3 regions of the Mixta mediterraneensis genome follow, and region 3 is predicted to be linked to each of the others. Evidence: predicted binding sites of a transcription regulator. Region 3 holds the regulator's gene; each other region holds the start of a gene.
What was found. Region 3 encodes PhoB, which activates phosphate uptake and scavenging genes when phosphate is short. Its sites were predicted from a motif close to CTGTCATAAAACTGNCNNAT; they were not measured.
Positions count from the first base shown of each region.

Region 1 (3,284 bases), on a different contig from region 3:
ACCGCGGATCACCATAAACAGGTCATGGCGCGGCTGCTTAATCAGATAGGGATGCGCGGTATTGTTCATCGCCAGATGATCGGAAGTCACCACGATCACCGTATTCTTAAACCACGGCGAAGCTTTAATGCGTTCGATCAGGCGCGCCACATGCTCCTGCGAGCAGGCAACCGCGCTGAAAGATTGGTTGGGTTTGCCGTCATAACTGTAGCTTTTGCGCTGGCAACTGCGTGAGATAAAGCCGTCGGGATGATGGGTATCCACTGTCAGGGTAAACAGCGCGAAGCGCTTTTGCTGGCGCGAAAGTTCTTCATATTTTTTAAACACCTCATTCATCACCGTGTCATCGTAATAGCCCCAGTTATTGCGATAGGCAGGGTCGGCGACGCGGTTTTTTAGCTCCTGCGAACCGTACATATTGTCTGGACTAAAACCATGTGATTTCAGAAACACATCTTTTCCAGCAAAGCGCAGATCAGCACCCTGAATAAACCAGTTTTCGTAACCGGAGTTTTTCAGGATGTCGCCCAGGCAGACATTCTGTGGATAGAAGCTGGAAAGTGCCGCCGATGCGTTGCCATCAAATGGCGCAAACAGCGGAATGCCGCATTGCGACGCGACCATACCTGCAATGGTGTAATCCGTGCCAGGCAACTGCTCGGTATGGCTAAAATCAATACTTTGCTCTTTCTCGCGACTGAGTTCAGGTGCGAGTCCAGGAAATGTCTGCTGATTAAAATAGGTACGTTCCAGGCTTTCGCCATAGATATACACCACATTTAGCCTGGGCTGATTAATATGGTTTTCGGGCACTTTATAGAAAGTATCGAAATCAGAATCCGCCAGCTGAGAATATGACGCGATCAGCGAAGTCATCTGACGAAACGCTGGCGTGGTTTGGACGGAACCGGCGGCACAGGCAAATGCCAGTAAACTCCAGCCAGGGTGATGGGGACGCTCGCGACGACGGAGCAGCCACGACAGCAGGCAAAAGAGTAAAAATAAGATAATGATCAGCCCGATAGCAGGCACGATATATTTACTGACACCTGCACCGGTCAGGCTGTTGGTCAGGGTACAGAGCACAGCATCGTTGATGCCGTCGCCGGTAAAATAGTCGCTGGCATACAGCGTGGCGTTAAGCACTACAAACAGAATAAGTAATAATAAAACAAGGATGAACCAGAATTTATTTCGCCCGGCTTTACTGGAATAAATTGCAATGGCGGCCAGAAACAATGCGACTGACACTAATTCGGACAACGTTAATTCCTCTTTTCACATGAATACGCACCCTGGCGCGCAATCGACCATTTTTTCAGAATGGTTTTTTCGACAATCTATATGGGCTGTCATAAGGCTGCAACATATCCAGCCAGATTTGTGCGGTGGAATAGAGAATGGCTTAACGCAGATTAGAGAGAAAAGGTGGTGACCTGACGGCGATCACCAACCGCCATCAGTGGAGGAGAGTAAATCCTTACTACAGCTTGCCGGTCAGATATTGCGCTTCACCATCGGCAAAGCTCCAGTCGCCTTTGCCATTGGTAATAAAGCTGATCATTAAATCATTTCCCTGCACGCCGCAGCTTTCGCGTAATTCGCGTGCCAGCTCAGCCATAAATAACTGCTTCTGCTCGCTGCTGCGCGGACTGGTATAGACGCGTACCATCACTAAATTATCGCTGCGGGTGAAACCCAGCCCGGTATCCTGAAAGACCATCTGATACCCTTTGTTTTCCTGAACAATTTGATAACGATCGCGCTCGGGTACTTTAAACGCCGTCAATACGGCACGATGCGCGGCGTCTAATAACGTGCGCAATTCGGACGGCGAACGGCCCTGAATAACATCAAATTGTAGTAACGGCATGGCGATTCCCCTCGGTTCTGAGTTAAATGATGACGAAAGCTGACAGGGCTATGCTGCCTGCTTTAACCCTGAAGAAAAAGCGCGTAACCTGAACTGATTATTCACTATATTGAACAATAATAATGAAAGAGATAAAAACTGATGCACTTTGGGGACACCTGCACTGGTTAACCGTGCTGGCAGAGCAGGGAAGTTTTACGCGTGCAGCTGAGCGGCTGGATGTCAGTAAAGCGGCGATGAGCCAAAAAATTAAAGAGCTGGAAGCAATGGCGGGTGTGTCACTGGTGCAACGCACTACACGCAGCGTGCGTTTAACCCTGGCGGGTGAAAAACTGGTGGAGGAACTGCGCGAACCGTTTTCCCGCATTGAACAGAGTTTTTTCAGCGTGCGCGATACTGCCGGGCCGTTACGCGGCTTAGTTCGCGTTACCGCGCCAGTGGCGTTTGCCCGTCAGCAGCTGGTGCCGATCGTCGGCGATTTTTTGCGTGAATTTCCGCAAGTCCGTTTGCAGCTGGACGTCACCGATCGCATCGTCTCACTCAGCAGTGAAGGCTTTGATCTGGCGATACGCCACAGTGATTCGCTGCCAGAAACGCATATCGCGCAGCCGCTGTGTGAAACCCGCACGCTGCTGGTGGCGGCGCCGGGATACCTGGCGCAGCAGGGTAATCCGCAAACGCCACAGGATTTAGCACGCCATAACTGTTTGTATTATCCGCGTGGTGTGGAATCACCTCGCTGGACTTTTGCGACAGCTCACGGTAAAGAACGCGTTCAGGTATGCATTCAGGGCTGCTTTGCCACCAATAATAGCGAGTCGATTCGCGATGCTGCATTACAGGGTCTGGGCATTGCCATGCTGCCAGACTTTAGCGCCAGCGAGGCATTAAAATCCGGCTTATTGCAGCAGGTTTTGGCTGACTGGCAGGCAGTAGAGGCTTTTGCTTCGCGGTTATGGATTGTCCGGCCATGGTCGGCGCAGGTGCCGCGTGCAGTCACTACTTTTGCGCACTGGTTACGCACGCGTTTTGTTGATAGCTGAAGGCAGCGCCAGCGGAACAGGCGATGCACTATGCATCATCTCGCCAATCAGGCTGGTGCGGTTATACAGACCAAGATGCAGATTAAAATCCAGGTGCAACCGCTCATTGCCGGTCAGTTTTATAATTGGCGGCGGCGTTTGAGGACGCTGCTGAAAAAGCACTGAGCGGGCAAATGCGTCACTGTTATCGGCATGCAGGCCCTGATAGTAATAAGCGTTGGCCTCGCCCTTGCGCAGATAAAAGTTAATGCGACGATATTCCCGAATCGCCACCTGCTGCGCCAGGGAGAGCAACTGGCGCGACGGGTTATCGATATTTTGTAAAATTAACGGAAAGTCATCGCGCTTTTTCAATTCCTGAACATAAT
Region 1 is NZ_JASUAZ010000039.1:17,208-20,491, forward strand. It holds gene opgB (phosphatidylglycerol--membrane-oligosaccharide glycerophosphotransferase) at 1-1,263, opposite strand, end outside; gene QRY16_RS17345 (tautomerase family protein) at 1,484-1,873, opposite strand; gene QRY16_RS17350 (LysR family transcriptional regulator) at 1,996-2,916, shown strand; gene QRY16_RS17355 (glycosyltransferase family 32 protein) at 2,890-3,284, opposite strand, start outside.
Region 1: the regulator PhoB is predicted to act here: its motif matches at 1,350-1,369, upstream of opgB (phosphatidylglycerol--membrane-oligosaccharide glycerophosphotransferase).

Region 2 (3,284 bases), on a different contig from region 3:
TCATGGCTAATTCGTTGATGTTGTAGCAGGTTGCGCCTTGATCTTTATCGACGCCGGCCGCCGAGATAAACGCCAGGGTCGGACAGAGATCGTCAAGGATGGAATGCGCGCCAATGGGTGTGAACAGGGCATTATCGGCATGAAATTCTCCACCGCTTAAGATCACATTGCAGGCTGGTTTTTCTTTCAATGCCAGAAAGGTATTCATCGCGCAGCATATGGCCGTGAAGGGCAAAGTGTCAGGAATGGCATCAGCGATATAGGGCAGCGTGGTGCCGCAATCAAAAAATACCGTATCATTTTCACTAATCAAACTGGCGGCCGCCTGCGCCAGGCGCTGCTTTCTGGCGGCATTTTGCCCGTGCTGATCTGAGATGAAATAGTGCCCGGCGTGGCTTTTCGGATCGCTGACAATATAACCACCCAATAGCACTACCGTGGAGGCTGGCTCCGTCAAATCGCGGCGGATGGTCATCTCGGAGACGCCCAGCAGTTGTGCTGCGTCTTTCAGGTGCAGTTTGTCGGTGCGCTTAAGCGCCTGAGCCAGCTTATAAATGCGTTCGTCGCGCCGGGTTTCCATGGTCATCTCTGTGTGTTTAATATCCTGAAGTGGAAGGCGCCTGGCCGGAGACGATGGCGATGCCGGAACTTGTGCCAATGCGCGTTGCGCCCGCGTCAATCATCGCCTGCGCCGTTTGACGATCGCGCACTGCACCGGAAGCTTTCACCGCGACCTTGTCACCCACGCTGGCTTTCATCAACTGTACGTCTTCAATGCGCGCACCGCCATGGCTAAAACCGGTTGAAGTTTTCACAAAAGCGACCTGCAAATCACGACAAATCTCACAAATTTTAATGATTTGCGTCTGATCAAGCAGGCAGGTTTCCAATATTACCTTTAATGGGATCGCCCCGCAAACTTCGCGCACCGCAGCAATCTCCGCTGCCACCGCCGCCATATTGTCACTCTTCAGCCAGCCCACATTAATCACCATGTCGATCTCCTGCGCACCCGCAGCAATGGCGGCCTGGGTTTCAAAGACTTTCACCGTGGTTAGGGTTGCTCCCAGCGGGAAACCAATGACTGAACAGACTTTCACTTCACTGTCGGCCAGACATTGCGCTGCCAGTGGCACATAACCGGCATTCACGCACACCGCATAAAAATGATGCTGTCTGGCTTCGGCACAGAGACGACAAATTTGCGCTTCGGTAGCGTCAGCGGCGAGCAGAGTATGGTCGATATAGTCGGCGTAGCTCAGAGCAGGCAGGGTCATGACAATCTCCAGTTTGATGTTGTTTTGTTAAAATAATAACACTGAGCTATCGCGTCAATCTTCATTTTACCGTTTTAATAACCATTCCAGGATGTGGTTTTTGTCACAAAATTAACTTATGTGAATTGTTATTGTTACTTTTATAACATTTAAAGATTGAAAACTACCCGGGAGAAAATGATGGAGATAGCCGTTATTGGGTCGAATATGGTGGATCTCATCACCTATACCAACCACCTACCGAAGGCGGGAGAAACCCTGGAAGCGCCTGATTTTGCCATCGGCTGCGGCGGAAAAGGGGCTAATCAGGCCGTTGCGGCGGCGAAGTTGGGCGGTAAGGTCATGATGATCAGCAAAGTCGGTGACGATCTGTTTGCTCCTAACACGGTGGCGAACCTGCAACAGCAAGGTGTGGATACGCGCTATGTCACTACCGCGCCTGGCACTTCAAGTGGCGTCGCGCCAATTTTTGTCGATGAGCAGTCGCAGAACCGTATCCTGATCGTTAAGGGGGCCAATCAGCAGTTAAAACCCGCCGATATTGATGCCGCGGCTGATGCGCTGAAAGCGTGTCAGCTTATGATCCTGCAACTCGAAATTCCGCCTGAAACGGTCTATTACGCGATCGACTTCGCCCGTCAGCATGACATTAAGGTCATCCTGAATCCTGCGCCCGCCGTCGCGAATCTGGATATTCAGTACGCCTGCAAGTGTGACTTTTTTATGCCGAATGAAACCGAACTCGAAATTTTGACGGGTATGCCGGTCAGCAGCGATGAAGAGGTAAAACTTGCCGGGCAGTCGTTGCTTAAGCGTGGGCTGAAAAACCTGATCATCACTCTCGGCAGCCGGGGATCGCTATGGATGAGCAATGATGATCTGCATCAGGTCGCACCCGTAACGGTCAGGGCGGTGGATACCAGTGGGGCCGGTGATGCGTTTATCGGCTGCTTTGCTTACATGCTGGTAAAAACCGGCAATATCCTGGAAGCGATGCAGCAGGCGTCAGCGTATGCCGCCTGCAGTGTGACGGAGCGCGGTACTCAGCGCTCCTATCCCGACGCGGAAACCTTCCAGCGTTTTCTTAACGTTCACTGAGGTCGAGTCATGCAACAGAACATTGTTCAGCAACCTGATGGCTATTTGAATAAAACACCGCTGTTCCAGTTCATTTTGCTCTCTTGTCTGTTCCCTTTGTGGGGCTGTGCCGCGAGCCTGAACGACATCTTAATCACCCAGTTCAAAAGCGTTTTTGCCCTGAGCGATTTCGCCAGCGCCCTGGTGCAAAGTGCTTTTTATGGCGGCTATTTTCTGATTGCCATCCCGGCTTCGCTGGTGATCCGTAAAGCCAGTTATAAGCTGGCCATTCTGATGGGTCTGGCGCTCTATATTGTCGGTTGCGTACTGTTTTATCCGGCGTCGCATATGGCGACTTACACCATGTTCCTCGCGGCAATTTTTGCCATTGCCATTGGCCTGAGCTTCCTTGAAACCGCAGCGAATACCTATAGCTCAATGATTGGTCACCGCGATCGCGCCACCTTGCGGCTGAACATCAGCCAGACGTTTTATCCGATCGGGGCGTTAATGGGCATCGTGCTGGGGAAATATCTGGTGTTTCAGGATGGGGAAAGCCTGGCAAACCAGATGGCAGGCATGTCGGTCGATCAGGCTCATGCGTTTCGTCTGAGTATGCTGGAGCACACGCTGGAACCGTATAAATATCTGGTAATGGTGTTAGTGGTGGTCATGCTGCTGTTTATGTTTACCCGCTATCCACGTTGCAAGCCGGAAAGCAGCAAAGAATCACAGCCATCGCTGGGTGAAACCTTTCGCTATCTGGCCCATAACCGCCATTTTAAACGTGGCATTATGGCGCAGTTCCTCTATGTCGGCATGCAGGTGGCGGTGTGGTCATTCACCATCCGTCTGGCGCTGACGCTGGGCGCAACCAATGAGCGTCACGCTTCCAACTTTATGATCTACAGCTTTATCTGTTTCTTTATC
Region 2 is NZ_JASUAZ010000043.1:15,883-19,166, reverse strand. It holds gene deoR (DNA-binding transcriptional repressor DeoR) at 1-580, opposite strand, end outside; gene deoC (deoxyribose-phosphate aldolase) at 597-1,277, opposite strand; gene rbsK (ribokinase) at 1,458-2,375, shown strand; gene fucP (L-fucose:H+ symporter permease) at 2,385-3,284, shown strand, end outside.
Region 2: the regulator PhoB is predicted to act here: its motif matches at 1,378-1,397, upstream of rbsK (ribokinase).

Region 3 (3,284 bases):
CGTTGCAAATCGCTGAGATATTCTTGCGTCGTGACTTCAATATCCAGCCACACCGGTTTCTCATCCTGATATGTCTGGAAATCCGCCAGCTGTTGTTCGATCTGCGCCAGCGAGCCTTTGAGCATTTGCATGGGTTGAAACTGCGGAACCGCCAGCGGCGTAATGCTCTGCAAACCGTTAGGTGAAAAATCGAGCAGAAATACGCTTTTTTCCGTGCCCAGCTCATCAAAACTCAATGGGATCGGCGAACCGCTATAGCGAATGTGATCGCTATTGGCAACGCGCTGAGCACGATGAATGTGGCCTAATGCGATATAATCGGCGGCGGGAAAAGCGGAGGCGGGGAAGGCATCTAAGGTGCCGATATAAATATCACGTACCGACTCGCTTTTACTCACGCCCACGGTGGTGAGATGGCCTGTTGCGATAATGGGTAATGACAGCGCATGTGCCTGTGCGGCGCTAAAGCGACGTTGATAATGTTCCGAAATGGCTTCTAACAGGCTGATTTGTTTCTCACGGCCCGACTGACCGGCCCGACTGCGCATGATGTCGCGCGGACGCAGATAAGGGATAGCGCATAGCAGCGCGCCCGGCTCGCCGCGTCGCGTATTTAGCACCAGCACATCGTCGTTGCCCTGCGGCGTTGCGATCACACGGGTATTCAGGCAGGCGAGTAGTTCGCGTGATTCATTCAGCGTAGCAACCGAATCGTGGTTGCCAGCCAGCACAACCAGTTGGCAGCCACTGGGTTGCAGCGCCACCACAAAGCGATTAAACATTTCACGGGCATAGCTCGGCGGTGTCCCGGTATCAAACAGATCACCCGCCACAATCAGCGCATCGACCTGGTGCTGCTCAATATTTACCAGCAGCCAGTCAAGGAAAGCCTGATGTTCAGCTGCCCGGCTTTTATTATAAAAGAACTGCCCCAGATGCCAGTCCGCAGTATGAATGATGCGCATAAAACTCCCTGCCGTAACAAATCGCACGGCGATTATACCCATCATGTTTAAAGATGCAGGTGTCCGCTGACGGCTGCACAAAAAATTTTCGATAAATGCGCGACGGTGACCAAAAAGAAAAAATGCCGCGTTATTGTCATAAATGGCTATTAAAGCCTTGTTTAACGGGCTATGTTTTTCATAAAAGTGTCACAAATCTGACGCATAATGGCGCCGCAAATATCAAGAAGCCGTCATATCAGCAGGAGTACTAATGGCTAAGCGCATTTTGGTTGTGGAAGATGAAGCCCCCATCCGTGAAATGTTGTGTTTTGTCCTGGAGCAGAACGACTATCAGCCAATTGAGGCGGAAGATTATGACAGCGCGGTCGGGAAACTGATTGAACCCTGGCCAGATTTAATTCTGCTGGACTGGATGTTGCCCGGCGGCAGCGGCATACAATTTATTAAGCATCTGAAACGCGAAGCAATGACGCGCGACATCCCGGTAATGATGTTGACAGCACGTGGTGAAGAGGAGGATCGCGTTCGCGGCCTGGAAGTAGGTGCTGATGATTACGTCACTAAGCCATTTTCGCCGAAAGAACTTATGGCGCGTATTAAAGCGGTAATGCGCCGTATTTCACCAATGGCGGTGGAAGAGATAATTGAGATGCAGGGGCTAAGTCTGGATCCTTCATCGCATCGCGTTATGTCGGAAGCGACCCCGCTGGAAATGGGACCGACTGAATATAAGTTATTGCATTTCTTTATGACTCACCCGGAACGGGTCTACAGCCGTGAACAGCTGCTGAACCACGTTTGGGGCACCAATGTTTATGTTGAAGATCGCACCGTTGATGTTCACATTCGCCGTTTACGTAAAGCGCTGGAAGTCTCCGGGCACGATCGCATGGTGCAAACCGTCCGCGGAACAGGTTATCGTTTCTCTGCCCGCTACTAAACGGAGCCTTAACCGTGCTGGAACGCCTCTCCTGGAAGAGATTACTGTCAGAACTGGTATTGGCGTGTCTGCCTGCGCTGATTCTCGGCCTGCTATTCGGCTATTTACCGTGGTGGCTGTTGTTCAGCGTACTGGCGCTATTGGGGTGGCATTTTCATAATTTGATGCGCCTGTCGCACTGGTTATGGCTAGATCGCACCATGACGCCGCCCACCGGGCGCGCCAGTTGGGAGCCGCTGTTTTATGGGTTATATCAGATGCAGCTGCGTAACCGACGACGGCGCCGGGAGTTAGGCAGCCTGATCAAGCGCTTTCGCAGCGGTGCGGAGTCGCTACCGGATGCGGTCATTCTGACTACCGAAGAAGGCACCATCTTCTGGTGTAATGGCTTAGCGCAGCAACACCTGGGCCTGCGCTGGCCGGAAGATAACGGGCAGAACATCCTTAACCTGCTGCGTTACCCCGAATTTTCCCGCTATATTCGTAAATGCGATTTTGATAAACCCCTGACGCTGGTGCTAAATAATCAGCATCATATGGAATTTCGCGTCATGCCGTACAGCGAAGGCCAGTGGCTGACGGTGGCGCGTGATGTAACGCAAATGCATCAGCTGGAAGGCGCGCGACGTAATTTCTTTGCTAACGTGAGTCACGAACTGCGCACACCATTAACGGTGCTGCAAGGTTATCTGGAAATGATGAACGATTCGGTGATGAACGAAAAATCGCGTGGCAAGGCGTTGCATACCATGTCAGAGCAGACGCGCCGTGTGGACAGCCTGGTGAAACAATTGTTAACGCTGTCGCGCATTGAAGCTGCGCCAGTCATCGATATGAAAGAAAAAGTCGATGTGCCGATAATGCTCAAACTGCTACAACGTGAGGCTGAAACCCTGAGCGCCGGGCGTCACGAGATCCATTTTCACACCGATCCGCATCTGAAAGTGTTTGGCAACGATGAACAGCTACGCAGCGCTATCTCTAATCTGGTGTACAACGCGGTTAACCATACACCGGACGGCACGCGCATTGATATTAGCTGGTTGCGCGGCCCGCAAGGCGCGATATTCAAAGTGTGCGATAACGGGCCGGGCATTCCGCCAGAACACCTGCCGCGTTTGACTGAGCGTTTCTATCGGGTTGATAAAGCGCGTTCGCGTGCCACCGGCGGCAGCGGTTTAGGATTAGCTATTGTTAAACATGCGCTCAGCCATCACAACGCACGGCTGGACATCACCAGCATCCCTTACCAGGAAACCTGCTTTACCTTTACGCTGGCACCAAGGTTGATTGTCAGCGTCGGGATGCAGGAGAATGCCGTTCATTAACGGTTAAGGGACCTTCTCATGCGCACGTTTCTTTGCTCCCTCTTGTTT
Region 3 is NZ_JASUAZ010000007.1:45,924-49,207, forward strand. It holds gene sbcD (exonuclease subunit SbcD) at 1-965, opposite strand, end outside; gene phoB (phosphate response regulator transcription factor PhoB) at 1,219-1,908, shown strand; gene phoR (phosphate regulon sensor histidine kinase PhoR) at 1,923-3,236, shown strand; gene QRY16_RS06865 (PstS family phosphate ABC transporter substrate-binding protein) at 3,255-3,284, shown strand, end outside.